4 regions of the Peribacillus sedimenti genome follow, and region 4 is predicted to be linked to each of the others. Evidence: riboswitches for the same ligand, from Rfam matches in the RefSeq annotation. Region 4 holds a riboswitch; each other region holds the start of a gene.
What was found. A riboswitch is a leader RNA that binds a small molecule or an ion and turns the genes downstream of it on or off. The one in region 4 is predicted to bind thiamine pyrophosphate.
Positions count from the first base shown of each region.

Region 1: another riboswitch for thiamine pyrophosphate. It lies ahead of thiT (energy-coupled thiamine transporter ThiT); the one in region 4 lies ahead of thiC (phosphomethylpyrimidine synthase ThiC).
Region 2: another riboswitch for thiamine pyrophosphate. It lies ahead of thiW (energy coupling factor transporter S component ThiW); the one in region 4 lies ahead of thiC (phosphomethylpyrimidine synthase ThiC).
Region 3: another riboswitch for thiamine pyrophosphate. It lies ahead of V1500_RS16675 (3-oxoacyl-ACP reductase); the one in region 4 lies ahead of thiC (phosphomethylpyrimidine synthase ThiC).

Region 1 is NZ_CP143547.1:985,063-993,014, forward strand. It holds gene V1500_RS05030 (histidine kinase N-terminal domain-containing protein) at 1-272, opposite strand, end outside; gene V1500_RS05035 (cation diffusion facilitator family transporter) at 676-1,554, opposite strand; TPP riboswitch at 1,697-1,800, shown strand; gene thiT (energy-coupled thiamine transporter ThiT) at 1,907-2,491, shown strand; gene V1500_RS05045 (helix-turn-helix transcriptional regulator) at 2,606-3,067, shown strand; gene V1500_RS05050 (DUF3243 domain-containing protein) at 3,240-3,584, shown strand; gene V1500_RS05055 (universal stress protein) at 3,634-4,158, opposite strand; gene V1500_RS05060 (hypothetical protein) at 4,510-4,680, shown strand; gene V1500_RS05065 (PBP1A family penicillin-binding protein) at 4,937-7,384, shown strand; gene V1500_RS05070 (hypothetical protein) at 7,513-7,836, opposite strand.
Region 2 is NZ_CP143547.1:1,721,058-1,729,009, forward strand. It holds gene V1500_RS08480 (MFS transporter) at 96-1,301, shown strand; gene thiE (thiamine phosphate synthase) at 1,729-2,358, opposite strand; gene thiM (hydroxyethylthiazole kinase) at 2,345-3,154, opposite strand; gene thiD (bifunctional hydroxymethylpyrimidine kinase/phosphomethylpyrimidine kinase) at 3,151-3,954, opposite strand; gene thiW (energy coupling factor transporter S component ThiW) at 3,923-4,444, opposite strand; TPP riboswitch at 4,596-4,701, opposite strand; gene V1500_RS08505 (hypothetical protein) at 5,072-5,347, opposite strand; gene V1500_RS08510 (tetratricopeptide repeat protein) at 5,433-6,650, opposite strand; gene V1500_RS08515 (aspartyl-phosphate phosphatase Spo0E family protein) at 6,925-7,116, shown strand; gene V1500_RS08520 (GNAT family N-acetyltransferase) at 7,373-7,879, opposite strand.
Region 3 is NZ_CP143547.1:3,377,527-3,385,478, forward strand. It holds gene V1500_RS16640 (fructose-specific PTS transporter subunit EIIC) at 1-1,335, opposite strand, end outside; gene pfkB (1-phosphofructokinase) at 1,350-2,261, opposite strand; gene V1500_RS16650 (DeoR/GlpR family DNA-binding transcription regulator) at 2,258-3,010, opposite strand; gene V1500_RS16655 (DUF2512 family protein) at 3,289-3,684, shown strand; gene V1500_RS16660 (hypothetical protein) at 3,750-3,947, opposite strand; gene V1500_RS16665 (sensor histidine kinase) at 4,499-5,914, opposite strand; gene V1500_RS16670 (response regulator transcription factor) at 5,904-6,578, opposite strand; TPP riboswitch at 6,867-6,975, shown strand; gene V1500_RS16675 (3-oxoacyl-ACP reductase) at 7,050-7,811, shown strand; gene V1500_RS16680 (M20 family metallopeptidase) at 7,889-7,952, opposite strand, start outside.
Region 4 is NZ_CP143547.1:3,175,896-3,183,847, forward strand. It holds gene V1500_RS15685 (VOC family protein) at 1-71, opposite strand, end outside; gene V1500_RS15690 (DUF4352 domain-containing protein) at 754-1,416, opposite strand; gene V1500_RS15695 (alkaline phosphatase) at 1,507-2,913, opposite strand; gene V1500_RS15700 (YkvA family protein) at 3,286-3,666, opposite strand; gene V1500_RS15705 (right-handed parallel beta-helix repeat-containing protein) at 4,030-5,148, opposite strand; TPP riboswitch at 5,852-5,966, shown strand; gene thiC (phosphomethylpyrimidine synthase ThiC) at 6,104-7,888, shown strand.

The sequences.
Region 1 (7,952 bases), 2.2 Mb from region 4:
CTGATATCATAAATAAAATTATTAAAATCCGAACCAGCCTTATAGCTGCTTTCTGCTGCACTGCGGGCCAGAGCTTTGATTGAATCTATGTTTGAACGGCCCGAATGATATAAGGAGTTAATGATGATTTCGTAAAGAGCTTCACTATTTTGCCGGAAATTTATGTCCTGCCCTTCCTTTTCAAAAATTGAATGTTTAGAGTACCATTCAGTTAATATATGATCCTTTTCCTCCTGCAGGTATTGAACAATTTCTTCTATTGTGTATTCCATATAATCCTCCATAGACAGAAAATAGTCAAAACTATAATGAAAATATGTAGATTATTTAGAAGTCAGCCGATAAATACAGTTCAAAACGTTTGTAAACAATATAGTATTTTTTGAGATAGAAATTCGCGATGTTTTTTACTGCAATCCCTATATGTTTTTGGAAGAATGGTATGGTATTTTCTATTGGAAAACGGGATATCCGTTCATTGAACTACATTGATATGGTAATAAATAACATCATTCTGTAATTCTTTCGATGCATTGTAGTTAAAATCCTCCATTAAAATCAGAAAAAGTGTAAAAAAGACCGGGAAAAAAGTGGGAAAAAGGAAAAGCGGCTGTCCATGAACAGCCGCCGTCCTGAAATCTCGTGCTAATTTCCTATCAGGATATAGGATACAAGTTAGATCTTTGTATCAGCAAAAGGTTCGATATGAATGATTGCATAGGTGACTCTGTGAATCCTTCGCAGTTTATCCTCAACTTCCTCAGTAATCCTATGGCTTTCCACCACATTTAAAAGAGGTTCTACAAATATCGTTGCTTCAAGAAGAATTTCATTGCCATGCATTCTGCCTCTTACATTCGAGGTTTCTTTTACTCCTGGAACTGAATCTATTGTTTGATGTATATCCCTTAGTGTCGGCTCATCGAACCCATCTATCAGTGTATGTGAGGCTTCACGGAAAATTTCCCAGGCTGTTTTGCAGATAATGACACCGACAATGACAGCTGCTGCAGAATCAAGCCATCCTACGCCAAATCTACTGCCAACGATCCCTATAAACGCCCCTGCACTTACAAGGGCATCTGCCTTATTATCCTGTGCCACTGCATTGATTGATGCGCTGTTCGTTTTTTTACTCAAATTTACATTATAGCGGTATATGGCATACATGAAAATGGCAGAGAATAAAGCGGTATATGCAGCAGCCATGTCCGGTTTTCCCTGTGAATGGTTAAAGATGGCCTGGAATCCATTATATATTACCTGGATTCCTACAGTTATCATGATAAGCGCCGCCACAAGGGATGCGATCGTTTCAGCCCTTTGATGACCATAAGCATGATTTTCATCGGGAGGACGCCTGGATATTCTTAATCCTATTAGTACTGCCAGGGAAGCGATAATATCAGTAGTATTATTTAATCCGTCAGCCCATAACGCTCTGGAATCGCCAATATGTCCGACTGTTAATTTTAGGGCTGAGAGAAAAATATATGCAGCAATGCTTATATAGGCTCCTTTTTCAGCAGACGCCTGTTTGGTATCATGATTCATTCCGTTACCTCCATGCTGTATTTGAATAAAAGCGGGAACAGGGGACACTTTTGCTTTGCTTTTCATCTGGATCAAAAGCCGGAAATAAGTCTTGAACTTATAACAAACTAGTAGTATATTTTTACCGAGGATAAAAAAATAATACGTCCACAAGGGGAGCCAAAAAAGGCTGAGAGTGAGCGAGTGAGTTCTGACCCTAAGAACCTGTTAGTTAATGCTAGCGTAGGGATGTGGTTTTGGATCAAGCAATACTGGGACTGTCCATTACCGCCCTGGTATTGCTTTTTTTGTTGATAAAAGCTATGCCGGGAGTGCTCCAGAATGCTTCTCTTGAATGGAGAAGGAGGAAATCATGAAAAATAAAACTTTATTTATGGTAGAAGTTGCGGTTTTTGCAGCGCTGGCGTTGCTGCTCGATTGGGTATCAGGAGTCGTTTTTTCAAGGATTTGGCCGCAAGGGGGGTCCGTTTCCATTGCAATGGTTCCCGTATTCCTGATGGCTTATCGCTGGGGTTTGAAAGGGGGCCTGTTGACGGGATTTCTTTTGGGAATGCTCCAAATGGTCCTTACTTACGCTCAGGTTGTCCATCCAGCCCAGGGTTTTCTTGAATACTTCCTTGCATTTACACTCGTAGGAGCGGCAGGCTTGTTTACGAACTCTGTGAATGGCAACCTTGAAGTTGGAAAAAGAACAAAAGCGTACACCTATGCTGTTCTTGGCATTTTCATCGGAAGTTTTCTGCGTTTCTTATGCCATTTTGCCGCGGGAATAATCTTCTGGGGTTCTTATGCTCCAGAGGGACAGCCTGTAGCACTCTATTCGTTAATCTACAACGGCACTTATATGCTTGCGAGCTTCATACTTTCGGCAATAGTAGTCGTTATGTTATATTCTGCTGCAGCAAAAGTTCTACTAAGAAAATCATATCAGTCATAAGCATTATAACCGGTTCCTTGTGGGCCGGTTTTTTGATTTGTATCCAAAATCCGCCGCCTTGAATCCCTGGTCATTTTCAGTGTAAAATTACACTAAAAATGACAGAGGCGGAACATGGATAAACAGACTGTTATAAGCATTATCACGGATAAAATAAAATTGGTAAGAGTAGAAATGGACTATACCCAAGACAAAATGGCGGAAGTTCTCGGGGTTTCTAAGAAAACACTGGTACAAATTGAAAAGGGCCGGTCAACTGCCGGATGGACGGTGATAGTAGCTGTATGTGCCCTTTTTCGGGAGAGTGAGGTCCTGCAGTCGGCATTGGGAGGAGACCCGCTTGAAGTAGCCGAGACGATTGCAAGAGACGGGCTAAACTACCGGAAGGAGAAAACCCTTGGCGGAAAGGTCTGGTGGAAAGTGATTGCGCGGGATCAGAGCTATATCCTGCAGCAAAATATGATTAGCCATCATTTTCGGATACTTGATGAGGACAACTACCGTATATACAGTACCTTCGAAGAAAATGAGGCTAAAGCCAGATTTGAGGAATTGATTGAGGACGAAAAACGATAAGGGTCGTTGAAGCCTTTGGCGATTGGAATAATTTACAATCCCAGAATTGAAAAAATCCGTTTTATTTCATACATATTGTGGAAGGATTGTAAGAGGAACATATTGCACCTGCTTGTTTTTCATAAATTATTCGTCTCATCAAAGGTCAGAGAAAAAAGGAGAGAAGAGTGTTATGGCTGAAAAGGAACATGTAGTCCAAAAGGATGGACACATAAATACTGATAATGTAGACAAGGCATTAGATAAGATTCCTTCACAAGAGATGGATGATATTTTAAGAAGCTTTGAAGAATTTAGGACTTATCTTGAAAAAAGACTGGATTTGGCCAAAAATATTGGATTAAACAATGAACAGCTCGCAAAGATTGGGGAAAAGGTAGCGGACTATTTAGCCGAAAAAGTGGAGCCGAGGAATCGCGAAGAAAAGCTTCTCCAGGAGTTATGGATATCAGGAAATGAAGGCGAAAGGCATATGCTTGCCCACTTGCTGGTCAAACTGGTAGATAAATCACAGTAAAAATGGCTGCAGACTCTTCTGCAGCCGCTTTTATGAGGTTTATTCGTCATTACTTTGCGATCAGTACAGGGCAATGTGCTTCTTTGGCAACCGTACTGCTTGTACTTCCGAGAAACAACTTCTTCAAGCCGCTTTTTCCGCTGTTGCCGATAATGATTAAATCGGCTCCTTCATGTGCCGCATATTCCGGAATGCATGTGGCTGGATTTCCCTCAAGTATTATAAATCTGCCCTCTACCTGATTGTCACGCAAAATGGCAAGTGCCGTTCTTTCTGCCAGGCTGCTGCTGTTTTTGACAACCGTATGCGTTTCTTGGTTTAGAACAGCATTTGATTGTTCGGAAGCCAATAGGGAGGGAATCTGGGTTGGATCGAGTAACATTGCGTCATTTGTAATTCCAAAACCACTGGCATTCCCGACCGTTTTCTGTTCTACTTTCTCGTTGGAGACATGGACGATTGTCAAGGATGCATCTGGCACTGTTTTTTTTACCTTTACCCCCCATTCAATCGCCTTTTTTCCACCCTCACTTCCATCAAAAGCAACCAAAATATACTTAAAATGAGCTAACATGTATAGCGCTCCCCTCCTGAAAATGAAAAAATTCTCCACTGTTTACAGTTTGCTGCTGTCTATCAAATTCTTATGCTTCATAATTTTTTACCCGTTGGCGCCTAGTCCTAGTCATGCAGAAAGAGAATTTCCATACAAGTGAAGTACATTTCTACGCACCATGTGCCATATCAGTTAGACTGCAGCTGATTTGCGGCAAAAACACAGCTATAATATATAGTCTCGCGATAGAATTAGGAATTTTGACTTATTTTTACGACAGAATTTTACAAATGAGTCCATAGTCTACTGTGCTTAAAGGCAAATTCCGCTATTCTATTAATAAGTGAATGGAAAAATGAGGTGATAGACATGCATCAAAACGACGCAAAGATACACCCTACCATCAAACGATGTCTAAAGCATTTAAATATTTTGGGTGCTGATGACAAGACGAAGCAAATCGTTTATATGTATATGGAAACACTGGCAAAAGAAATTACAGATGATGACAATGGCAAAGAAGGTATTCCCGAAAGCTGACTCTGTTTAGTTGAAATATTTGTTAAAGAACAACCTATCAGGTTGTTTTTTATTTTTCTTCAATGCAATTCTTCCACGTTCTACAAAATACTCTTTTATTCTCTTAATCCAAGCGATTTTTACTTTGTCGTATAAAGCCAATCAGGTGTGAAAAATGCGTAATTGGGTATATATAGGTAAAAATCCGGCCACATCATGCACTTTTTTTGTTTTTAACAGATATAAAAGGGTTTAGATATGAGAATAGGGGGTTCATATGAAAGGGGTTAACAGATTCTTTCTTAAAGGTGTAAGCCGTTTGAAGCCTGCTTGGATCATTCAAACAGGTGTAATTCTCTTTTCAATGGTTTCCTTGATTGCTGTTGGTTTTTTGTATTTCTTTAAGCCGGATACCAATATAAGCAATCTGGATGACCAGCTTAAAAAGTCCACCGAGATTTATGACATGGATGGCAAGCTTGCCAGTAAGATTACCGCAAATAAAATGGAGGGGATACCTATCGAGGAGGTACCCGACTATGTAAAAGAGGCTGCGGTAGCCGTTGAAGACCAAAGATTCTATAAACATAACGGTGTGGATTATAAATCGATCATGCGTGCCTTTTATCAAAATGTCAAGGCTGGCGGCATCGAAGAAGGCGGCAGCACCATTACGCAGCAGCTAATAAAGATTTCGCTTCTCGAGCCGGACAGGACGTACAAACGAAAATTGGAAGAATTTTTTCTTGCAAGGGAGATAGAGAAAAAATATTCCAAAGATGAAATCTTGGAAATGTATCTTAACAAGATTTACTTTGGCCATGGGGCTTGGGGAATTAAAAATGCAGCAAGAATCTATTTCGATAAAGAAGTAAAGGAGCTTACAATCGCAGAGTCAGCGATGCTGGCTGGCATAATTAACGTACCAACTGCCCTGGATCCATACAATAACCCGGAAGATTCACTTAAGAGAAGAAATCTAGTACTGAAGAGGATGAAGGATCAAAAATTAATCACCGAAAATCAATATACTGAGGCAGTTGAAGAAAGGGTTACGTTAAACAAGGGGAAAAATAAAGGAGACCCATTAAAAGGAAAGTATCCATACTATGTGGACCATGTCCTGACAGAAGCTTCTAAGGTCTATAACCTCGACCTTGATGAGCTATTGACTGGCGGTTACAAAATTTATACCAGCCTGGATCGGGATATGCAGAAGGCAATGGAGGATGTATATAAGGATGATTCCAACTTTCCAAAAGGAACGAGTGACAAAATGGTTCAAAGCGGGGCAGTTCTGGTTGACCCTAAGACCGGCGGAATAAGGGCCTTGGTTGGAGGCAGAGGGGAACATCAGTTTATGGCTTATAATCGTGCCACCCAATTAAAAAGAAGTCCTGGTTCTACGATGAAGCCTTTGGCCGTTTACACACCGGCTCTGGAAGAAGGCTACAAGATTACAGACGAGCTGAAGGATGAAAAAATGGCCTTTGGGGGTTATGAGCCATCTAATATAAATGATGAATATCAGGGAGAAGTACCCATGTATGAAGCCGCTATTAAATCGCTGAATGTTCCCACAGTATGGCTTCTTAATGAGGTTGGGCTTTCTAAGAGTCTTGATACTTTAGAAAAATTCGGAATACCGACTGTAAAAGAGGACAGGAATTTATCCATTGCTCTTGGCGGCATGCAGGAGGGAGTCTCTCCTTTACAGATGGCGGGTGCATATTCAGCCTTTGCCAATAAAGGGAGACGGATGGAATCTCATGCCATTACCAAAATAGTCGATGCTAATGGCAAAGAAGTATCTGAATGGAAAGAAAAAGAGACTAAAGTCATATCAAATAAAATAACAGAACAAATGAATTCCATGCTTCTGGGTGTTGTAAAATATGGTACAGGAAAGAACGCAGCTGTCGAGGGTTGGGAAGTTGCTGGAAAGACAGGCTCCACCCAGCTGCCTATCGAGGGAATGGAAAGCGGCGTTAAGGACCAATGGTTTGTCGGGTACACACCCACACTGGTCGGGGCCGTTTGGGCAGGCTATGACAACACCGACAAAAAGAATTACTTGACAACACACAGCAGTGAGGGCGCAGCCTTAATCTTTAAGGCCATTATGGAAAAGGCGTTAAAAGACCAGAATCCAGAATCCTTTGCTGTGGAAGATATCGGCCCATTAATTGAACAGCACAAACGGACAGAAAAATGGGAACAAAGAATCGAATATTGGAAAGGCCAGCAAGAAAAGCTTAAGAAGAACATTGATAAATGGAGCAATGGGATATTGGAAGGAAATACAAATCAAAAGGAAAGTGATGATAACCAGCCTGCTGCAGAGGAGAATCAGCCGGCCGTAAATAGTCCTTCTGCAGGCAGCCAGGAGGAAAATGAGGGCTCCGTAGATACTGGGCAGGAAGCGGATGGCAAGCAGGATCAGCCGGAAGATACAAAAGAGCAGGCCAAACCTAAGCCAGAAACAGATCCAAAACCCGAACCTGAGGAAAAACCAACGGATGATAATGCGGAGGAAAACCCGAAAGACGAACAAAATGATGGTACAAAAGACCAGCCGCAGGACGATCCAAATGATGAACAAAACGAGCCGGATGAGCCCAGCCAGCCAAACAACCCACAGACTGGGGATGATGGCGAAGGAGACGGGGAGAGCGGCTCCGGTACCGATAATCCTGATCAACCAGATGACGGAGATGAAGGATGATTCAAACTAAAAGGAACGGTTTTCCGTTCCTTTTTTAAATGGAATAAATGATCGCTTTTAGCGCAAATTATCATCTGCACAGCATAAAAAAGCTGATTCTCCGAGAACCAGCTTCTTTCATACATACATTATATCTCTACTGTGTCAGACGGGTTTGCATACAGTTTATACCCTGTTATCTGACGCCTTTCTTTTTCCTTGCAGCATTCCTTCACCTTTTCTAACAAGGATTGTACGTTTGTTCCTTTAATGACAACTTTTAACTCTGTGTTTTCATCAACTGTAAGCATGAAGGATACTAATTTTGATAATTTTGTACCATCGACAACCTTATATTTATTTAGGAAAAAGATGTTTCCATCATACTTTTTAGTTTCCTGATATAAGGACATGATTTGTCTTATAGGTAATTTTTTCTTTATTGTGATATCTGATGAAGTTATCTCATACATCGTTTTTGTTCCCCTTTATATTAAGTGAAATATTTATAAAATCACGATTTTACTGTGTTGGTTATGTGTTTTATTTACCCTGGAATAGCGGAATCAAACCCGTCTTAAACAGTTGG
Region 2 (7,952 bases), 1.5 Mb from region 4:
AAAATGTTAAAATTATGGCGGAAATGTGAAGGATTAGTGCCGGAAGCCGGCCGCATCACTGACATTTTTATACATATTCAATACTGGAGGGCTGTATGGCAGACACAACTTCAAAAACGTTGTCAGAAAGAAAGCTGCTTGGGATAGCAGGACTAGGATGGATGTTTGATGCCATGGATGTGGGCATGCTTTCGTTCATCGTTGTAGCGCTCGCTGCAGAATGGAATCTTACGTCAGAAAGTGTCGGATGGATTGGCAGTGTCAACTCCATTGGCATGGCAGCAGGAGCCCTGTTGTTTGGAGTACTGGCTGACAGGATCGGCAGAAAATCCGTTTTTATCGTTACCTTGCTTTTATTTTCCATTGGGAGCGGCTTATCGGCTGCAGTCAGTTCCTTTGCATTATTTCTAATATTGCGCTTTTTGATCGGCATGGGTCTCGGAGGGGAGCTACCTGTTGCCTCCACGCTTGTGTCCGAAAGCGTAGCAGCGGAAAAAAGGGGACGAGTCGTAGTCTTGCTGGAGAGTTTTTGGGCGGCTGGATGGATCATCGCAGCATTGATCTCCTATTTCGTAATCCCGGAATACGGCTGGAGAATCGCTTTGCTTTTGAGTGCCGTCCCAGCCTTGTATGCACTTTACCTGCGCTTAAACTTGCCTGATTCACCAAGGTTCACTAAAAAGAAAAAAACATCCGTACTAAAAAACATGCAAAAGGTTTGGGCCAAGGAGCATAGCCGAAACACTGCAATGCTATGGATTCTCTGGTTTTGTGTCGTGTTTTCCTATTATGGGATGTTCCTGTGGCTTCCAAGCGTCATGTCAATGAAGGGATTTAGCTTAATTAAAAGCTTTCAATATGTATTGATCATGACCCTTGCACAGCTCCCTGGTTATTTTACGGCAGCATGGTTTATCGAAAAGATCGGAAGAAAGTTTGTCCTGGTTACCTATTTGATAGGAACAGCGATAAGTGCCTATTTCTTCGGGTCCGCTGAAAGTCTGCCGATGCTTATTACATCAGGCATGTTCCTTTCCTTCTTCAATTTGGGAGCGTGGGGTGCGCTTTATGCATACACGCCTGAACAATATCCTGACGCTATACGCGGCACTGGTGCCGGCATGGCGGCTGCCATTGGAAGAGTGGGCGGTATCCTCGGACCTCTCCTCCTAGGTTATTTGGTCGCCAGGGACATATCGATTTCGGCAATCTTTACGATCTTTACGGTAGCTGTGCTGATCGGTGCGTTTTCCGTATTATTGCTGGGAAAAGAAACGAAGAATACCGAGCTTGCTGAATAGGGCCCTCAATTGATTATCAGGCGGCGTGCTGCGAGCTGTTAAAGAGCATAAGTACTAACGCAGGAAATAGAAGTATCCATTTGCTCATAACTTTATATTCAGACATATAGTGAGGCTGAGCAGGAAGCAGACTTCGAGCATAAAAACTGGATATCGAGCATAAATTCGTATATCGAGCATAAAAAAGGATATTTCGCGCATGACTGGCCGGATTTCGCTCATAAAACCGGATATATCGTTCATACATTCAGCAAATCCTATGCTGGAACTCTCCAAATTCAATTTTTATGGAGTATTCACAGAGTTGCTCTTGAAATTTTGATATTTTACCCTTAATTCAACCCTTTTTGAATGTAAAAACAACCCCTTTTCCTTAACGAAAAGGGGTTTGCTGCTTAAAGCAAATGCAATCTAACAATGTGAAATTCTACTTGCCTAACAGCTTTTTTAATAGGGAGGCTGCCTCTGCTGGATTTTCGGCCTGAGTGATCGCAGATACTACGGCAGCTCCTGCGATGCCGCTGTCTGAAATCGTGGCAATATTAGTTTTATTAATACCTCCGATTGCGACTACCGGAATTTTGACAACCTCGCATATCTGGTTAAGTGCACCTGGTTCCATAAGCTTGGCATCATTTTTGGTGGCTGTCGGAAAAACGGAGCCAGCTCCGATATAATCGGCACCGTCGGCTTCTGCCTGCACCGCTTCGGCGGGGATTTGCACGGATACTCCCAATAACATGCCATCCGGCAGCATCTTCCTTGCCGCTTTCGCTGGGATATCATCCTGTCCAATGTGCACACCGGCTGCGCCGACAGCAAGGGCAATGTCGATGCGGTCATTGATAATCAGCGGAATCTTGTATGAATCCAGTAATTTTTTCAGCTGAGAGGCCTTGTTATAAAAGTCTTTCCCGCTGATATGTTTTTCCCGAAGCTGGACTACCGTTACGCCGCCAGATATACTTTTTTCAACTATGGACAGAAGGCTTTCGGCCGGCATGGCATCTTCACTTACTAGATAAAGGCTATAATCGGGGGTGTTATGTAATTTCAACTAGCTTCACTCCATTTTCCCATATTTCGTCTGTCATCGTTGAAATGCAGTCCATTAGCTTCACTCTGAAGGTTCCAGCGCCAACTGGTGTCTGCATTTCACCGAATGTCATCTCACCAGCAAGGCTCATCACTGAAATGCCAGCCACAGCGGCAGCCATCATATCTTCGGCAGCACCTGCAAAGACACCAATCAATGCGGTAGCCATACAGCCGCTCCCTGTAATCTTCGTAAGGAAAGGATGGCCATTATCACAATAAATTGCAGTACTTCCGTTGCTTATAACATCGCGTGCACCGCTTATGACAGCGACACAATGGAATTGGTTCGCGACATCCATGGCGAGCCTCGTTATATCCGTATCGACATTTCCGGAATCGACCCCGCGTGTGCCGGCCGTCCCGCCGATCAAACTGTTCATTTCACTGGCGTTGCCGCGAATGATGCCGATCCTTACCTCCTGCAATAATTGTACAGCCCGCTTTGTCCGGAATGGGGTCGCACCTGCACCAACCGGGTCGAAAACAACCGGAATGCCAAGCTGATTGGCCGTTTTCCCAGCTAAAAGCATCGCTTCGAATGAAGAATCATCCAGTGTGCCAAAGTTGATCACAAGGGCGTTCGCAATCTTTACCATATCCTCCGCTTCCTCGGGACTGGATGCCATGACGGGAGACCCTCCGATTGCCAGTGTCACGTTCGCACAATCATTAATCGTAACGGTGTTCGTTATTTGATGGACAAGGGGATTCCTCTGCTGAACCGTACTAAACAATTTTTTTATATCCTCGATCATAATGATTCACCCTCTTTGTTTTGAAATTGATAAAAATGATGGACCGGGCCATGCCCGTTTCCGATAGAGAAACTTTCCCGGATTGCGTTAGTGATATATTCCTTTGCTGACTCAATGGATTCAATATAAGACAAGCCTTTTGCAAGACCGGCAGCAATGGCCGCTGAGAGAGTACAGCCGGTTCCATGGGTGTTTTTGGTCACGATCCGTTCCGTACGGAGCCAGGTGAAGGTTTCGCCGTCATAGAATAAATCATTGGGATTACCTGCCAAATGCCCCCCTTTAAGCAGCACACTTTTCGCGCCAAGGGAGTGGATAGTCATGCACGCCTTATACAAGTCCTGCTTGGATTGAAGCACTGTGCCAACCAGGACCTCCGCTTCCGGAATATTGGGGGTGATCACGGTGGCAAGCGGAACCAGCCTGCTTTTCAAAGCTTCCACTGCGTCTTCCTGAAGCAGATGGTGGCCGCTTTTCGAAATCATCACAGGGTCTAAAACAATATGTTTGGGCTTGTATTTTGCCAGTGTTTCAGCAACAGTGTTTACGATTTCTGCCGTACTGAGCATTCCGATTTTGACAGCATCCACCTGGATGTCATCAAAGACCGCCTCAATCTGGTCGCGGATCATGGAAGTGTCGATATTTTGGACAGAACGGACTTCGACGGTGTTTTGGGCGGTTACCGCTGTAATTACCGACATTCCAAAGACACCGTTCGCTGAAAATGACTTTAAATCGGCCTGGATGCCTGCTCCGCCTCCAGAATCAGAGCCTGCGATTGTTAATGCTTTTTTCATAAATGAATCCCTCCAAATAACGGTTTTTTAAGAAGATTTTTAAAATCATGAATGCCATGGCCGCTCCTGTAAATGAACTAAAGATGAAAGCGGGAATAAAACCGAATAGAGTTACTTTTTGCCCCAAAAACAGGACAGCGATCGGGTAGCAGGCGATGGCACCGATTATGCCTGTGCCGATTATTTCACCAACAGCTGCCAAGCCAATGCTCCTCGTCTGCCTATAAAGAATGGCGGCGGCAAAAGCACCGATCATGCTTCCCGGAAAAGCGAATACTGAACCGGTGCCAGCCATATTCCTTAAAACTGATACGATAAAAGCCTGGGCAACTGCATAAAACGGGCCGAGCATGACTGAAGCCAAAACATTGGCTAAGTGCTGGAGCGGAAAAATCTTTACAAATCCAGCCGGAATATACACAAATGAAGAAGTCAATGCTGTTGCTGCTGTAATCATTGCCGTCAAAGTAAGCTTTAGGATCTGGACCATTCAGAGTTCCTCCTTAAACGTTTTAATGCATGGCTTAAGCAGACACTTCCCGGGCAGGGGAGCAAGCAGTTGCAATTAAGTATGCAGCCGAAGGAAAAGCAAAAAGCCCCGCTTCGGTGAAAGAAGCGGGGCATAAGGTTCTAAAATGAATGAACGAAATGCTTCACTTCCCTCCGCCGGCATGATCCGGTTCAGGTTCAAAGGGTCTAGAACATTCGTTCAATCTCAGCCTTTTACAGACTCCCCCAGTGACTGCTGGTTATTTAATTATTGTTATCATATCACAGGGCTGGCAAAAAACAACCTCTCTAGGTTTGAATTCTAAACGCACCACGCCATAATGACCGGATCAATTTTACAAGCATTTTGCAACTTTTTCGTGACAGAATCGTTTAATAAAAAAACATGACAAAAAGGGGGAGGACGAAGTGAAAGAGGCATACTGGTATTTTTTGTCAGCTTTTATCATGTATATTTTAAGTTTTATTTGCGGGTTCACAATTGGCCTGTACATATTTTTTGCCGTTATTTTATCCATTCTCCTTGGAATCTCAAAACTTGTCGGCCACCATGGCGTCCGGGGGCCAGCGGCGGCTGCCTTTTCGCTGTGGCTAGTGTCCGTAAAATTCATTGATGATTATTATTTGTTTTTCCCCATAGCTGTTTTTCTTTAGCAAGATAGAAAAACATAAACGGAATTTTTTTCATAGCGTCACCATAAAAAGAACGGCCATAAAGCCGTCCATTAACTCTTGTATTGTTTTGATATCTTTTGTTTTTCCAGTTTGAAAGGTAAACACCATGAATGTTTTTCGGATTGAGGTCGCAATCCTTTCGGGCATCACACTGGAGGATAAATTGGACGGGAAGTGGTATGGTCAATGCTCGAACCATTGCCGGCAAAGTCGGCTGTACCTCCTGCTGAAATGGCAAAAACGGCCAAAGATAAAATCAACAAGAATTTCTTCATAAAATCTGCCCCTTTTCATTAAGATATATATTTTATTGCATCTTCAAACCTTCTAGTCTTCTGGAGGTGCATGGCTAGCAGATAAGAGAAGGTATGAAGCTCTTGCCGGTATTCACTTGAGGATTTCAGGACAGGCAGGAGCTTATTCTCAAGGTAGTCATATCCTTTAGTTTCCTCACCATTTATAAGGCTGAGATAAAAGGTGGAAATCATCCTGTATATTTGGTTCCCTGTTTCCTTCGAGGCCTCCATAAGCTTGTTGAAGGCAACTCTTGCATTTGCATGATCTTCGCTAGTGTAATAGGTTTCCGCCAAAGAGTGCAGGCTCACAAGGGAGTGGAAGCTATCCTGTTCCTGATATTCGAGGCTTTTCTTAAAATAATCTATAGCATCATCCAAGAGTTCCATTTTTCTTTTCAGATAGCCGATGTTATGGAAAACCTGCTGCATTAATTCCGAATCTCCCAAAATCTCCGCATTCCTTTTAAGATGTTTATAGCATTCCAGGGCTTCTGGATAAATCTCGGAATGGGTATAATTGATGCCGAGCACCATAAGAGTATGCAGGATTCTCTTAATATTATATTGGTTGGTGTAAAGTCCGAGAGCCTTCCTTCCGTAGTGCACAGCATGTCCCGGCTGTTCCATTTGGCCTTTTACAAGAGCCAGATGATAATATACTTCAGCTCCGAGAAATAGCTCGTCGGGCTGCTGGTGCACGATGCGGACCAGGATTTCATCGGCCTGTGAGTACTTTTTTTGTAATATTAAATATATGGAACTGTAGTAATAATATAAGTACCACTCGTGTTGGGAAAAATTTATCTTCTGTTTGTTAAGCCATTTTTTTTGCGTTGCGGCCTGGTCGTTCGAACGGACAAATAAGTAATAGCGAAACTTGTACAATTCGTATAAATACAGATAGTCGGAGAAGGGGATCAATTCTTTGTGATGTTTAAGTTCCTTGAATGTCTTTAATGCTTTTTCTTTCTGGTAAAAGTGGATATGCTCTATTAATTCCTGAAGCAGAAGATTGATGTGAAGGTTTTTGGATTCAATATCCTGGAGGTTGATATCAAGCTTTTTGAGAATGAGTGAAATGGTCTCTTCGTTAGCTTCCTTCCAATTATTTTCAATTTTGCTGAGATGAGGAACAGAACAAATTCCTTCACACAATTCACTTTGTGTTATATTTGCCTTTGTTCTGTAGTACTTGATGAGAGAACCTATTTTCATGACATCACCTCTATGCCATTTTTGTTTATTATAGTACTGCCTGTAAATTTTCCCAATTGGTCTAAAGGAGCATTTTTTCGAAAATAGGAATTTAGGCCCATTTTCTGTTTGCTCAATGATATGTTTAAAGCATGCTATGTGATGAAAAGTAAATATTGTTCAACGAACGGCAACCTTTGGTGATTTTTAGTAAAAAATGGGAAAATAGTCTTGTTTATTTCGATTTTTTTGTTTATTATAATAAACAAATGAACGGACAGAAAGGACTTTTGTCATGATTACCATTGCTTCCGACTTCTCAATGATAGAAGAAAAACGGCAGGAAATGATAGCTTCGGCCGAATTGCTGGGGTATACGGACCCGTTTACCATCAAATTCAGCCAGGAGCTCGATACTCTATTAAACGAAGAGCTTTTTAAGCAAGCTACCTGGTATTCAAAAAAGAAATCATACATAATCATTTAAGAACAGTTCCTGCCCTGGGACTGTTTTTTTGTAAAACCAAATTTGCTGTATAACCGGGCATGAAAAGATTTCTAATCTCTTCTGATTCCGTAACGTTCTGAAGTGTTTACTCGGACTCTTCAACGGGCAACCTCCTTGTTTTTCGATATGGATGCAATTCATGATTGTTTAACACGGGATTGCGTAACGTTCATAAATACTCATATGCACACATCAAAAAACCAGGCATGAACTACATACGCCTGGTTTCTTGCAGTCAAGACTCTATTCTTTTCCCCATAATCACTAAATCTCTCTCAATGCCGTCGAGCTCAGCCACCCTTGGTAGATGGCCCCATTTCTCGAATCCTGCCTGGCTGAATAATTTAATGCTGGGCGTATTATGGAAAAAGATGAAGCCCAGCAAGGTCTTAATCCCTGCTTTCGGACCCAGGGCCATTGCCTGGTTCAATGCCCATTTTCCAAGCCCCTTGCCTCTATACGATGTATCTATGTATATGCTGATTTCTGCTGTAGCATCATAGGCCGGCCTCCCATAGAAAGACTGGAAGCTCATCCAGCCAGCAATCACTCCGTTATGGTCCATTACATAAAGCGGCCGTTTGTCGGATGTATGGCCATGAAACCAATCCAGACGGTCGTGGACCGTAACCGGCATGGTGTCAGCAGTGACCATCCTGGAGGCGATGGTAGAATTATAAATTTCAACAATCCTCGGGAGATCTTCGGCCGCTGCTTCTTTTAACAAAAAATCCTCGTTCATGTAATGACTCCTTACAATATTATTTCAAAACGAATAGTAACATCATACACATATGGCGCGGGAATTGCCAGGG
Region 3 (7,952 bases), 200 kb from region 4:
GTAAGTTACAGGATCGTTAATTACATATAACATGATCAACCCTGTAATAAGGATGCCAAACACTGGATAGAGCAATACTGGCTTAATCCCCTCTAATTGCTGAGGAAGCTTATCAAACACCTTTTTCAGGAATACTACGACATAACCCGCAAGGAATCCGGCAATTAACCCGCCAAGGAAACCGGCCCCAGCCTGTGCCGCAAGTAAACCGCCAACCATACCGGGAGCAAAACCAGGACGGTCCGCAATACTCATTGCGATAAATCCGGCTAGTACAGGGACAAGGAAGAAAAATGCGCCGCTTCCGCCGCCGCCAATTGTCATAAGGGCCTCAGCGACCGGATGGTAACTTGGATCTTTCGGATCGAATGCCTTAATACCGAAGATGAAGGACATCGCGATTAAAATTCCGCCTCCGACTACGAATGGAAGCATATTGCTGACACCGTTCATTAAGTGCTTATACACACCGCCGCGTGAGCCTTCAGATTTGCTGCCTTCTTCTTTCTTTCCTCCCTGGTATATTGGTGCGTCCTTATCCAAAGCACGCTGAATCAGCTGTTCAGGCTTTCTGATACCCTGTGCTACCGGAACAATGATTACAGGCTTCCCGTTGAAACGTGACATTTCCACCTGTTTATCGGCTGCCACGATGATAGCCTCCGCTTCCGCTATTTCCTGTTCCGTCAATGCATTTTTAATCCCGGTAGAACCGTTTGTTTCCACCTTTATATCTACGCCCATTTCCTTGGCTTTCGCTTTTAAAGCATCAGCCGCCATGTAAGTATGAGCGATACCAGTCGGGCAAGCCGTTACTGCCAGAACCTTTTTAGCAGAACGATCATCGCTGCTTACTTCCGCCTCGTCTTCTGACGCCACTTCTTGTTCCTTTGCATCAATCAAGGAAATAACTTCTTCTTTAGTGGAAGCCGTCAATAGGTCCTTACGAAATTTTTCATCCATCAATAAAGTGGATAACCGTGAAAGAGTTTCCAAATGAGCATTGTTCGCGCCCTCACTTGCAGCAATCATGAAAAACAGGCTGGCAGGCTGTCCATCCAAAGATTCATAGTCAATTCCGCTGGTTGAACGTCCAAATGCGATTGCAGGAATTTTAACTGCTGCTGTTTTGGCGTGCGGGATGGCAATCCCTTCACCAATTCCGGTTGTACTCTGCTCTTCCCGCTTTAAAATAGCTGCCTTGTAGCCTTCCTTATCATTAAGCCTTCCAGCTTCATACAGCTTGTCCACTAGCTCGTTAATCACGGTTTCTTTTGTTGATGAGGTCAAATCGAGAATAACTGTATCAGATCTTAGCAAATCTGTAATTTTCAATATTTTCTCCCCCTTTATATCTCTGTTGTCTGTATTTGCGAGTATACTTTTTCAATATCTTCTTTTTGGCATAGGTCTGTAGAAAATGCTGTTGCACTGCCAGCTGCAATTCCGTATTTAAATGACTTCAGAAGATTTCCTGTTTTGGAATACATGCCGGTAAATCCTGCTACGAGGGAGTCCCCTGCACCTACCGTGTTTACAGCTTTTCCCTTAGGCACATTGGACATATAGGTCTTTCCATCTGCACAAAGAACCGCTCCATCACCGCCCATAGATACGATGACATGCTGAGCACCCTTTTCCAGTAACTTACCGGCATATTTTGCCGCCTCTGCTGCCGAATTTATTTGCGTGTCAAAAATCTCACCAAGCTCGTGGTGATTTGGCTTAATGAGGAAGGGACGATGCTTCAGTACATCAAGAAGAGCAGGACCGCTCGTGTCTACTACTACCTTTACTCCCCTCTCACTGCATGTTTTTGTCACTGTTTCATAAAAATCGTCAGGTATGGCAGCAGGAACACTTCCAGCTAGTACAAGAGTATTACCAGTCTCAAGCTTTCCCAGCTTTTTTATTAATCCCTGATAATCCTCTTTGTTAATATCAGGACCAAGCCCATTTATTTCTGTTTCATCGCCTGTTTTCAATTTTATATTGATCCGGGTATCACCAGCTACCTCAATAAAATCCGTATGGACACTTTCTTTATTGAGAAAGTTCTTGACAAAAGAACCAGTAAAGCCGCCAACAAACCCCAGTGCTATGTTTTCAATGCCTATACGGTTTAACACCCTGGATACATTTATGCCTTTTCCGCCCGGGAATTTAGCTTCACGGTTAGTACGATTTAGATGGCCTGGTTGAAAATTGTCTACTTCCACAATGTAGTCAATGGAAGGATTAAGGGTAACCGTGTAAATCATGCTGTCACTACCTTTGCTTTTGTGTTTTTAATAATTAATTCCAGCCCTGAATCATCATTATCATCTGTAATCATAACGGCCTCGTCTATCTCTGCAACCTTGGCGAAAGTAGCTTCATTAAGTTTCGTGCTGTCCACCAGGACAAATGCCTCGGTCGACAGCTTCAGTGCTGTTTTCTTCAGCAGCGCCTCGTCCGGATCAGGTGTAGTGTAACCCAGCTGGAAATGTACTCCGTTCATTCCAAGGAAACATTTGTCAAACCGGTATTGCTGGATGAAATCAATTGCGGCACTGCCAATGATGGCATCCGTGGAAGCTTTAATCTGTCCGCCCACTATCATCGTTTTTATTCCCATCTCAGCCAATAACGGTATATGTGTAATTCCATTGGTCAGAACAGTAACATCCTTGCCTTTTAAGTATGTGATCATTTCCATGACAGTTGAACCTGCATCAAGATAAATGCAATCGCCTTTTTGGATAAAAGAAGCTGCGGCCTCGGCGACTCTCCGTTTTTCATCCAGATGTTTATTCGTCTTTTCCCTGACAGAAAGCTCAAATCCTTTCTTCTGCAACAGAGCAGCTCCTCCATGTACCCGTTTTAGGAGCTTCATATTTTCTAACTGAACCAAATCCCGTCTTATTGTTGATTCAGAAGCGTCTAATTCATCGAGTAAGTCTTGGAGTTTAACAGTTCCATTTTCCTTTAGCATCGAAATAATTACTTGGTGTCTTTCCGTAGTTAACAAAAAGGTTCACCTCCAATTTCTTAATTCCATAATATATAAACCGCTTTCAAAAATCAATCATTTTCTCTCAAAACCAATCAAAAAGTTTCACTTTTTCAAGAAAAACGTTCACAAACGTTCACTATATCCTCCCATTGTATTGTAAAGCATGCACAAAAATCCTTCTATGTCAGGCTTTAAACGAAACTTTACATTTGATGCTAGGCAGCTTGATTGAAGATTAATGAACGCCTTTTGGGGGTATATAAACATAACATCTTGGGAAAGGAGCGAAGTAGATGAACCATGTTAAGGCACTCATTATCAAATTCATCATGATTGCTGCGGTACTAGGCATCGTCCTCACCGGTATATTTGGCGTTGATTTCAGTGACAGCATTTTCATAAGCGTTATCTTGACTATTGTGGCGTATCCTTTTGGTGACTTGCTTATTTTTCACCGTACTTTTGACCATTCGGACTTGGCAAAAAGGAACATTACCGCAACGTTAGCCGATATAGCCCTGGTATTTGTGTTAATTTGGATGCTTGAAGAGGCAGTACAATCAGTTGGAGATAATCTCATTCTCGGGGCTTTCTTATCAGCCATTGTAATTGGTGTTGGGGAGTGGTTCTTTCATAAATTCCTAGAAAACCATATTCTTCACGAAGACCGTATTAAAGACAGAACGTAGAATTTATATGCAACATAGATAAACGAAAAAAACCATCTCCTGTCGAGATGGTTTTTCCGTAGCAATCAACAGGCTGTGATCTTTATTATCATAACCTTTGAAGTGCCTTTTCTGTTTCTTGAAGGGATCAGCTTCTGATATGCAAGATTCAAACTCTCTAAAGCATCCTCGATAAAGAACTGCAAATCACAATCCTGGATAGGGATTTCAACCTCGCCGAGTTCCTTTAAAGCCTTAAGTTTATCCTCATAATATGTAAGCATGAACGCATCCCTTACGAGATATCTTCAACTTCATGTATTAAATTACGACACATAACATAAAAACCCTTTCATAATTTGTAAAATAATAGAATTTTTTCGTAGAATTCCATATATTAGTCAACATAAATACCAACGGAGTTTTTTTAAAAAAGTTTTGAAAAATGGTGGCTTCATATAGAAGAGTAAATATTTTGGGGGACCTAGAAAAAAATCTAATTCACATATCTATATTACCTTCTTCTCATCAACTCTCCCAGGTATCGGCTATAATTATTTTGGAGCATTTCATCAAGGCGTGGGGGTAGAAATAAGAATATGGACGGCATTTTTGGAGTTTGAGGAATACATGCCAGAAATATTATTTGAGTATTTTATATGCTTTAATCAAGACAGATCGTCAGCGATGATTAATGCCAGGGAAAGAATGTTTAAATAACTAAAGAGCAGGGAAAGACCTGCCCTTCGCGTGTGGATTGTTATGTTCTTATTATTGGAAAAGACAGGCGATCCCTTCGAGAAGAGTACCCGTTGTTATGTTCTCCTATCATAACTTATAAAGAGAATGGGATTCGGACCGTAAAGGTACTACCCTGTCCGATTTGACTGTCAACCCTGATCATTCCGTTATGAATATCCACTATCCATTTTGCAATGGAAAGCCCAAGCCCATGGCTGCCCATTTGACGTGACCTTGCCTTGTCCGCCCTGTAAAAACGGGTAAAGATTCGGTCATAATCTTCTGGTTTGATACCGATCCCGCTATCTGAAACCTTAATGACCAATTCATTGGCGTCCACGGATATGGCCAGGCTGACGCGGCCCCTTTCAGGAGTATATTTAATTGCATTGTCCAATAAAATGTATAAAAGCTGTGATAGCTTTTCGGGATCTCCTACTGTGATTAAAGAATCTGGAGCGAGAAAATCCAGTTGGATCTTTTTCGCAGCTGCCAGCGATTCTACAGAATATACGGCTTTTTCTGCAGGAGGACGGAAATCGAACGTTACGTTTTCACGTTCAATATTCTTGGAATCCGAGCGTGCCAGCGTCAATAAATCCCCAACCAGCCTTGTCATCCGTTTCACTTCATCCTTCATGCCAGCCATAAGCTTACGGGAAAAATCATCTTCCTGTGTTTCCACCGTCATTTCCATTGCATCGATGGAAGAAAGCATGACACTAAGCGGGGTCCGTAATTCATGGGAAGCATCAGCGACAAATTCCCTCTGGCGGTCAAATGCCCTGGATATTGGCTCCATCGCCTTCTTTGACATGACATAGCTAAGGAATAATGCCACACCTGAAAAAAGGACGACAATGGAAACAAGAATAATCAACAGCCACTTAAATAACTGATAGGCAAATGAAATATCCTTCCCCACATATATGGTTCCGACGAATTGGCCTTTATAATAAATCGGCTGTCCTGCCAGCATTAGACGAAAATCTTTCTGGCGATTGGATTGAATTCTTTCTTCGTGCTGCATGTCCCTGCCGTTTGGGCGGCTATGGGAAAAATGTGCGTCCAGTCGAACCTGTCGGATGTCGTCATGGCCTTCAGGATTCCAGCCTTCCAAAAGTCTCAATACATCCTGCTGTAATTCAGGGAATTCTTCATCCCCCATTACCAACTCTCCATCAGGATTGACCACATAATAGAAGAATTGGTCGACCCCCAATAATACGACTTCCTGATTACCTCTATTCCGCAATCCCCTGGGAGAGTTTTCATCGATAAATTCTTGGATAATATTCGCTTCCTGACCTGCCAATGACTTTATTTCCCGTTCCTGATCCTTCAAAATAATGAAATATAATAGAAAAAATACAATAAAAACAAATAGGACGAGAAACAACATAAGAAGTCCGCTGTATGAAAAGGTCAAGCGCCTCTGTGTATCGCTAAAAACGTCCTCTTTTCCCCGTTTGCGCAATTCGTGGAAAAAAGAACGGAAGTCAATTTTCAATTTTATACCCTACCCCTCGTATACTATGAAGCATGTCATATTTCCCCACACTATCCAGTTTTTTTCGAAGCAGTTTCACATGTGCATCTATGGTTTTCATCGATACATCGGAATCATATCCCCAAATCCGATCCATGATGACTTCTCTGGTAAGTACCTGACCTTTATTCTGGACAAGTAAATCCAATAGCTGAAATTCACGGGGGCTAAGCTGGACTGCTTGTTGTGCCCGCCTTAAAACCTGGCTTGACCTGTTTAAAACAATGTCATGAAATTGAGTTTCCTCCTCCAGAATCGGGGCATAATTCCTGCGGGAAAGTGCCCTCAGACGAGCAAGCAATTCATCTATTTCAAAGGGTTTTACTAAATAATCATCCGCCCCTGAATCCAGCCCCGCAATCCGGTCTTCCACAGCATCCTTTGCCGTCAGCATGAGAATAGCACCAGCATATCCCTCTTTCCTTAGCCGCCGGCAAACATCAATTCCATCTCCGTTTGGCATCATCCAGTCAAGGATCAATACATCGTGGTAGCTGGAGACAGCGTAATAATAAGCATCTTCCCCCTCCTTTACCCATTCAGCGTTTATACCTGCTTTTTTCTTCAGCATATAAACGATCAATTCGCCAAGTTTTACATCATCCTCTGCCAAAAGAACATTCATTGGGATAACTCCTTTTCACTATATTTCATTAAAATCCAAAAGCATTTGTATTGCTAGTATTGCTAGTATAGCGTAAAGCTAAGAACAGAATAAAATTAAAGGCGATTGGACCATTCAAAAATAGTCGTGTCAAAAGAAAGACTAATCTTGATAAATTGATTCTAGTAAAGAAAAATGAAAAATAGGTGAAAATCAACTAAATCAATGTGCTCTATTATTTTATTGAGTATAATAGTTCATTTTGTTTTACTTCTATGCAGAGTGTGCTTATGATGAAATAAAGTACATATAAACTACTAGGGGTGCCTAAGTATAGGCTGAGAGAAAAACTGCTGTTTTTTAACCCTTTGGACCTGATCTGGATCATGCCAGCGTAGGAAAGTAGGCTTCTTAAAACAAAGACTAATCTTTGCTGATAAGCCAGGTCCTTTTTGGGATCTGGCTTTTTTGCATTCTGGAGGAGAATAAATGATGAAATTAAGCGAACAAATCGTGTTGGTAACTGGAGGAAGCCGAGGTTTGGGGGCTGAGACTGTAAAAGCGTTTGCCAGGGAAGGTGCAAGAGTCGTAATTAACTATTTTGAAAGCTTTGACAAGGCTGCGGCTCTTCAGCAATCATTAGGAGAAAATGCGATAGCCATAAAGGCTGATATTCGAAATCCTGAAGAGGTGCAGCATATGTTCGAGGAGGCTAAGCGGTTCTTTGGAAACCCCGTTACAACCATTGTCAATAATGCACTTGTCAATTTCCGTTTCGATCCAATCGCTCGGAAAGATGCATCCGCCATTGCCTGGGATGATTACCATTCCCAACTGGAGAGCGCAGTTCGAGGTTCTTTACATACCATTCAGGCTGGACTTGAAGACATGAAGGAAATGGGGTTCGGACGAGTGGTCAATATCGGTACTAACCTGTTCCAAAACCCTGTCGTTCCATATCATGACTACAATACCAGCAAGGCTGCACTCCTAGGCTTTACCCGAAATATGGCCAACGAATTGGGGCAATTTGGCATTACTGTCAATATGGTCTCCGGAGGATTGTTAAAAGCGACTGATGCTAGCAGCGCAACCTCTGCTGAAGTATTCCAGCTCATTGAATCTTCGACGCCTCTCAGGAAGGTAACCGAACCAGCAGAGGTCGCCGATACCATAGTCTTCTTTGCATCTGAGTGGGCAAGGGCCGTCACTGGACAAAATCTGGTCGTGGATGGCGGGCTGGTAATGGATTAACATTACGTCATCCTATTTCCACACTTAAATCGGTAAAAAAAAAGACCCTCTCAATATTCCGAGGGTCTTTCCTTTCCCTATACACTGAATGTTTTTTGGCGCTTGAACTCATCCTTTATTTGCGCTAATAGCCCAGGATTT
Region 4 (7,952 bases):
TCGGTCCAAAATTTCACAGCCTGATCCTGATTTGTTACATACAACATAATTTGTCCCACTTTACTTATCATAGAATTCCAACTCCTTACTATTAGTAAAACCGTACAGATTCTCACTTCAGGAAGACACGCAAACAACTATGTCAACCGCCATAATTGCTTCGCTTGGTATATTCTTTGCGGAACCTTTAAAATCCTCCTTTATTTAACAAAACAAATTCGCTTACATACCATCAAACACTGCAGGCATGTTCCCACAAACTTTTCCGTCCAAAATAAAGAGGATTAAAAAATTATGTTGCAATCATATATCATTTATAAATAATTCTGTGCTATAGGAGTTATCTACCGCACAAGGCCATTCTTCTTGTAATTTTTCTTAGTCACATTGGCGATAATTTCAAATGAAAGTTCTCTCCGTGATTTAAGTCATGATGCTAATGAAAAACCGATTAATCGCACAGATGAATTAGGCGCCCTGAGCGACTCAATAAATATTAGGAATTCTAATTTCCTAATATTTTTTAAGGACGTTATTCAAACAATTGAACAGGTTGCTTTTTATCAGAATAATAATTATCAGCGAACTCGCAACAAAACAAGATTGTGGCGGCAATATAGTGGACCAGACGAATTTGCTTGCTTTACATGCGGTTTTGTTGCCTCACGAAATATTTCCCACTAAATGATCTCAATTCATTGAAACTCAAGCGGCTTGAACAAAGCTGCCGTTAAGTTGGACGGTTTGAGCCAACTAGAAGGTAACTTTAAGATGTTCCGCTGTTTGTTTAATTTTATGAGTTGTGTCGACTGCATCACTAGTTAATAGTTCTACCCATTTTGTATGATCAGTCTTTTCGAGAATGAAGCCCATGTTGCCTTTCTTAACTTCACCGGCTGCTATTTCTCCTGTCAATTCTTCCAGGTAAATATCATCTTCCCATGTCTTATGTTCACCGTTATTCATCTTAAGGGCGGCAATCGGCGTGTACTTCATTGTGTCACTCGACGTATTTTTGACTTCCATGCTGACTTTTACAAAATCAAATTCCTCATCATGTGTATATCCATGGAAAAAGTCGATCATGCTGTATGCGGGCTTGAAATGTACGACCTTGATATCCTTCACCAGCATATCTATGGGCCCTACTTTCAGCGTTCGATTGACCTGTTTATATGCTTTTAGCGTCAATTCACCTTTGGCGTCCGTTACAGTCTCTCCCACCTTTACGAGCTTGATGTCATCGGTTACCTGGGGGTTTGGCACATAAACATCTTCTTTCGTTTTAGGCTTTGTTTTTTCTTGTTTTTCCTCTGCAGATGCTTTTTGTTCCTCTACAGGTTTTTCCGACGCGTTTCCAGCCGAACAGCCAGCAAGAGCGAGTGTAAACATTATCATATAAAATAATTTCTTCATTGTAATCTTCCTCCATTTTTTTCGGCATGAAGAAAATCACCCGCTGCAAGAACCTTGCAACGGGGATTAATGCCACATAAATGACTGAGCTTATTTATTGCTTTTAGCCAGGATATCAAAGATTAATTTCGCTTGGTCTGTATTTTCAATTTGTCCTGCGAAACGTTCTGATTGCGGTCCGACCGCATATACATTCACATCTTCACCAGTATGGCCGCCAGTTGTCCATCCAGTATGAGAACGTTTATTGAAGATATTTTCAATAGCATTGTCAATATCTAATACCTTTTTAGTAGCTGCAGCATCCTTAACGGATTGAATTTCTTCTGCGGTCAGTGCCAATTTATTTTGGTCGATGTATGATTTCAATGTCTCTTCAACGTCTGCACCTTTTGCGATAGCTTCAGCCATAAAATCAGGAGTGCGTTTCGCAGCTTCAACTGGCTCGCCGAACCAGTTATAGATTCCATCGGCACCGATAGAATATCCGCCTGTTGAGTGGTCAGCAGTTGCAACAACTAATGTGTGCTTATCTTTTTTCGCAAATTCGACGGCTGCTTTAAATGCTTTCTCGAAGTCTTCCATTTCACTCATTGCCCCAACGATGTCATTGTCATGCCCAGCCCAGTCGATTTGGCTTCCTTCTACCATTAAGAAGAACCCGTCCTTATCTTTGTTCAAGCGGTCGATTGCTGATGTAGTCATCGTTTCTAGGGAAGGAATATCTTCGGTGCGGTCAATCATTTTTGGAAGACCGCCAGAAGCAAATAGACCAAGTACTTGATCATTTTTGTCCTTTAACAGCTGATCCTTATTGGTTACATAACTAAATCCGTCTTTCTTGAATGCTTCGGGCAGATTGCGATCAGCCCGCACAAAATTTGAAGTACCTCCACCTAGCAGAACATCAATTTTGTGTTTCCCATTTACTAGTTCATCATAATAATCATCTGCAATGGCATTCATGTTCTTCCTGTTTTCGTCATGTGCTCCGAATGATGCAGGAGTTGCGTGCGTAATTTCAGACGTAGCAACAAGGCCTGTCGCTTTTCCTTTTTCTTTTGCAGTTTCCAACACAGTCTTGACTTCTGATTTGTCGTTATCCACAGCGATTGCAGCGTTGTATGTTTTTACACCTGCAGCCATCGCTGTTGCAGCAGATGCAGAATCAGTTACATTTTGTGCAGGATCTTCCGGATAGGTCATCTGCTGTCCTACTAAATATTTATCTAACTCGGTCCGTTCAACGGCAGGAGTGTTAGGGTTATCTTTCAGGTATCGGTGAGCAGATGTATAAGAAACGCCCATCCCGTCCCCAATGAAGAAAATCACATTTTTAATTTCCCTATTATCATTTTGAGAGTACTTGGTTTTTTCAGTATTTGCAGCTTCTGCCTTTTCAATAGAATTAAACGATGTGCCAATTAAACTGCCAAGAGCAACAGTAGTTAATACTGCTACAGGAATGATTTTTTTCGTGAACTTCTTCTTGAACACAGATTGGTTCCTCCTAATAAATAAGTTTTTCGTCGATTACAATATAAATATATCGAAAGGATATTAAGGAAATTTGAAAAGAATGTAAACTTGCTTTAACATTTATGTAAATGATAAGCGGATATGGGGAATCTAAAGCACATTATGAACATTAAATCACAATTATCGCTTTTTCAATACCTATACAAAGTTGGAGGATTTAATGGCATTCCTAAAAAAGAAAGTGCCGAATAATTATTAGGACAGCAGGACTAAGCATGGATGGCATACTTTCATAACAGAGGAAATGTAATAAGAGATCTTTTTATCAAGCAGGGTGAAAAAAGGATACAAAACAAGCAATGCTTTAAACACATTGCTTGTTTTGTATCCTTAGCCGAAATATTGATAAAATTGCAAAATAGCCCAAACAGTAAATACACCCCAAATCAATACTATTATTGATCCCGCTATCCAATTCTTTGGCTTACCCTTTTTCATTAATTCTTCTGCCTTATCTTCACAGTGTGATAATACATTCTTTGGTACCATCTTCAACGCCAGCATGATCGCTATTGGAAGGAGAATGACATCATCCAGATAGCCAAGAAGGGGAATAAAATCCGGTATCAGGTCGATCGGGCTGAATGCATAGGCAACAATACAAGCCGTATACACTTTTACGTACCAGGGTACTCTTTCATCTTTACAAGCATAAAAAAGAATAAAAATCTGCCGTTTTATACTTTTGGCCCAAGCCTTAATCTTATCCATTCTTCCTCCTTATAAAAAAGCCCTATGCAGGTTAAATGTCTAGTAACGATTATTTTCTTTCAGTAAATTGCACGAAAAAAATCCTATCTTGCTTGAAAAAACAGAAAAGCTATCAGCATATTGATGATAGGTTACAAGTATCACTTGTTAAGTAACTGATCCGATAACTTAGGATCGAAATTCCATTTTTATCGATTCTGCCTGGCGAAATTTATCAATGGCATCATTATATTATATATAAAGCGTTTGTTGAACTTTTTTCCCGGCATATGTGACAAATTACAATTGAGACAATTATTACGCGAATATTCATTCACAATAAAAGACTGCCAATAAGAGGCAGCCTTCAGACTTAATCATTTATTAATTTGCACCGAACAGTATCACAGTTCCACGTGTATTATTTTTGATCTTGTTCTTTCTAAAATGATTATTCTTCACACCGTTCAAAGCATGGATTCCATAACGGCGGTTATGTTCAATCTCATTGCCGGATATTGTATTATTCGAGCTGTAGTTCAAGAACACACCGCTTCCAAAGTTTTTATTCGAATCGTTTTGCGCCTTTGAGCCATTTCCTGTAATCAAGTTGTCATTCACGAGAACTTTATTAGCGTTCCCTAAGAAGACTCCGCCTTCTTTATTATTTTTAATTTTATTTCTGTTTGCCTTAATTGTATTACTATTAACATAAACAAAGGCCAATCCATACCCATCATTGTTTTGCAGAACATTATCATTAATCGTGATTTTCTCCAGAGGTTTGTTATATGGTGCATCACGCTCCAGATCAATCCCGTGACTGGGTTCAGTACCATTCGTATTTTTGAACACACTGTTTGTCACCGTGATATTCCGTCCTGCAACAATGGACAAACCCTGTCTCCGGTTGTTATCTGCTGTAATTCTATCAATTTTTACACCGTCAGGCACTTTTGTATTTGGACTGCTTATTTCTATACCATCGCCCCAAAAATTCTTGAAGGTCATGTTAAGAATTTTCACATTGGTAGCGTGCCCATATAACTGGATGCCATGGCCCCATTCCCCTGTTGTCCCCTTATGGCCAGTCCTGTCTCCAACTAAGGTTCCCCCGGAGAAAGTAACATTTCGTCGATCATCAACAACAAACATCCTATGTATACCCTTATTATTAGGGCGCAGCTGGATCACTGCATCATCCGCAAGTCTAATGTGAACATTGTTCTTTAAATACAAAACAGTACCGCCGGCGTCGACAGCGACTTCATATTTGCCACCAGGGATATCAACAATTCCTCCACCCGATTTCGATACTGTATTGATTGCTTTTTGAATCGCTTTGGTATCCAGCTTTCCGTCATTCGGGACAGCACCTGCCTTTGTAACCTTTATGTTGGCGGCTTCGGCAGATTGGGGGGACGGGATCGCAACACTTAGAAGTGAAAGAGCTAAGGAAGTATGAAACAAAATACTATATTTCTTTATCCATGTTCTCTTCAATCTCTCATTTCTCCTTTTTAACATGTAAAGTATATTGTACTAGGCTAAACAACGGAAAGGAGGGAAAACCACTAAGATGAAATATGTGTGGACGGAAAACGCGGTAAACTGGTTTAACCATTTACTTCTTCTTGGTTTAACGAGTATATTCCTGCTTCCATTGTATATATCCAAATGAGAAAATCTGCGGAGTATGCAATTATTTCAGCTGCATTAGTGCTTATAAATATAATGAATGCTAAATAGCTATTTTACTTTTTCCCCTATATCTAACAGATGAGATGGTATACCAAGGGTCAGACACCTTTTTTTAACCAAATTCACTATTTTTGCTGCTTCATCATCACCTTTTTCTGTCCAATAATCCCAATTTTCTTTATTTAAAATATCTGTTAATTAACCTATTAACTCTACGGTTTCGGATATAAAAATTCCTGAATACTCTTAATCGCTGGGTTATAATATAGAATTTTTTAACTTACAATAGCAATATAAATAATATTCTGCCAATATTTTTAAAATTCGGTCAGTTCATAAAGGATTAACTGCGTAAAAAGGATTTGAAAGTATTTCAAGCTAAAGTATAAGAATACTATGTAACATAAGATAGGAAATGTTTACTAATTTAGATATTTATATCACTATTTAATCAAAATTCTTTGCGTTTTCTGAAAACTCATGTATACTGAAATCACAATTTAATAGCAATAACTGGGGGAGTCCAATAAGTTGGGCTGAGAGGGAAACACGTTAAAGTTTCTTGACCCTTTGGACCTGATCTGGATCATGCCAGCGTAGGGAAGTTATATGTATATTTTCATTCAGTATTTACAATTTCTACATATAAGCTGGGTCCGTTTATTAATGGATTCAGCTTTTTCTTTTCTCTTCTGATTTATTACTGCTGGTATGATTCAGATCTCGTCCTTAAAAACCTCAAAAAGGAGAGATATTCATGTCCACCATGGCGTTAAATGAAAAAAACATATCCATCATGTCCAATTTTTCAGGCAGTAAAAAAATTTATGCGGAAGGATCAAGACCAGATATTCAAGTTCCCATGCGTGAAATCGAGTTGAGTCCGACAACCGGTAAATATTGTGAAGAAGAGAATCCGCCAGTACGTGTCTATGATACAAGCGGCCCTTATACAGATCCTAATTATGAGGTCGATATTGCAAAGGGTCTTCCAGCTCTTCGAAATGCATGGATTCTTGAAAGAGGAGAAGTGGAGGAATATGAAGGCCGTAAAATTAAGCCTGAAGATAATGGTTATATAGCGGAGAATGACCCCCGTGCCAATCATCAATTGTTTCCAGGGTTAAGAAGGAAACCATTACGTGCAAAAAAAGGGAAAAACGTCACCCAGCTCCATTATGCAAAAAAGGGAATCATCACTCCAGAAATGGAATTCATAGCAATAAGGGAAAATATGAAACCCGAGTTTGTTCGCGAAGAAGTCGCAAGAGGCAGAGCGATCATCCCCGCTAATATTAATCATCCAGAATCTGAACCTATGATCATCGGCCGTAATTTTCATGTCAAAATCAATGCCAATATTGGCAATTCAGCCGTTTCATCTTCTATTCATGAAGAGGTTGAAAAAATGACCTGGGCTACACGCTGGGGTGCTGATACAATTATGGATTTATCAACCGGTAAAAACATTCATACAACCAGAGAATGGATTATTCGGAACTCGGCTGTGCCTGTTGGTACCGTTCCCATCTATCAAGCCCTTGAAAAAGTAAATGGAGTGGCTGAAAACCTCACATGGGAAATTTATCGTGATACCTTGATAGAACAAGCCGAACAAGGTGTGGATTACTTTACGATCCATGCTGGTGTCCTGTTGCGGTATGTTCCTCTGACTGCTAAGCGACTAACAGGAATTGTGTCTCGTGGTGGTTCTATATTGGCCCAATGGTGCCTTTATCATCATAAAGAGAACTTTTTATATACTCACTTCGAAGAAATCTGTGAAATCATGAAATGCTATGATGTCGCATTCTCTCTAGGGGATGGTTTACGCCCTGGCTCCATTGCGGATGCAAATGATGAAGCCCAGTTTGCAGAGCTGGAGACTCTGGGAGAGCTGACTAAAATAGCATGGAAACATGATGTACAGGTAATGGTCGAGGGGCCAGGACACGTCCCCTTGCACCTTATTAAGGAAAACATGGATAAGCAATTAGAAATATGCCATGAAGCGCCATTTTATACTCTGGGACCTCTTACAACCGATGTAGCACCTGGATATGACCACATTACATCTGCCATTGGAGCCGCAATGATTGGATGGTATGGAACAGCGATGCTATGCTACGTAACACCAAAGGAACATTTAGGCTTGCCGAATAAAGATGATGTTCGTGAGGGTGTTATAACGTACAAAATTGCTGCTCACGCTGCTGACCTGGCAAAAGGGCATTCAGGAGCACAAACAAGAGATGATGCTTTGTCTAAAGCACGATTTGAATTCCGCTGGCGTGATCAATTTAATTTATCGCTGGACCCTGAACGCGCATTAGAATTCCATGATGAAACATTGCCTGCGGAAGGTGCAAAAACAGCACATTTTTGTTCCATGTGCGGTCCAAAATTCTGCAGCATGAGAATCTCTCAGGATATTCGCAATTACGCAATGGTAAACCATCTGGGTACAAAACAAGCTATTGAAGAAGGAATGAAGGAAAAGGCAGAGGAGTTTAAGGAATCTGGCGGGAATATATATCAATAAAAATATGCTGATATTTCTTAAAAAGAGGACTCCTCTTGTCCGATCTTGAAAAACAATGATTTAT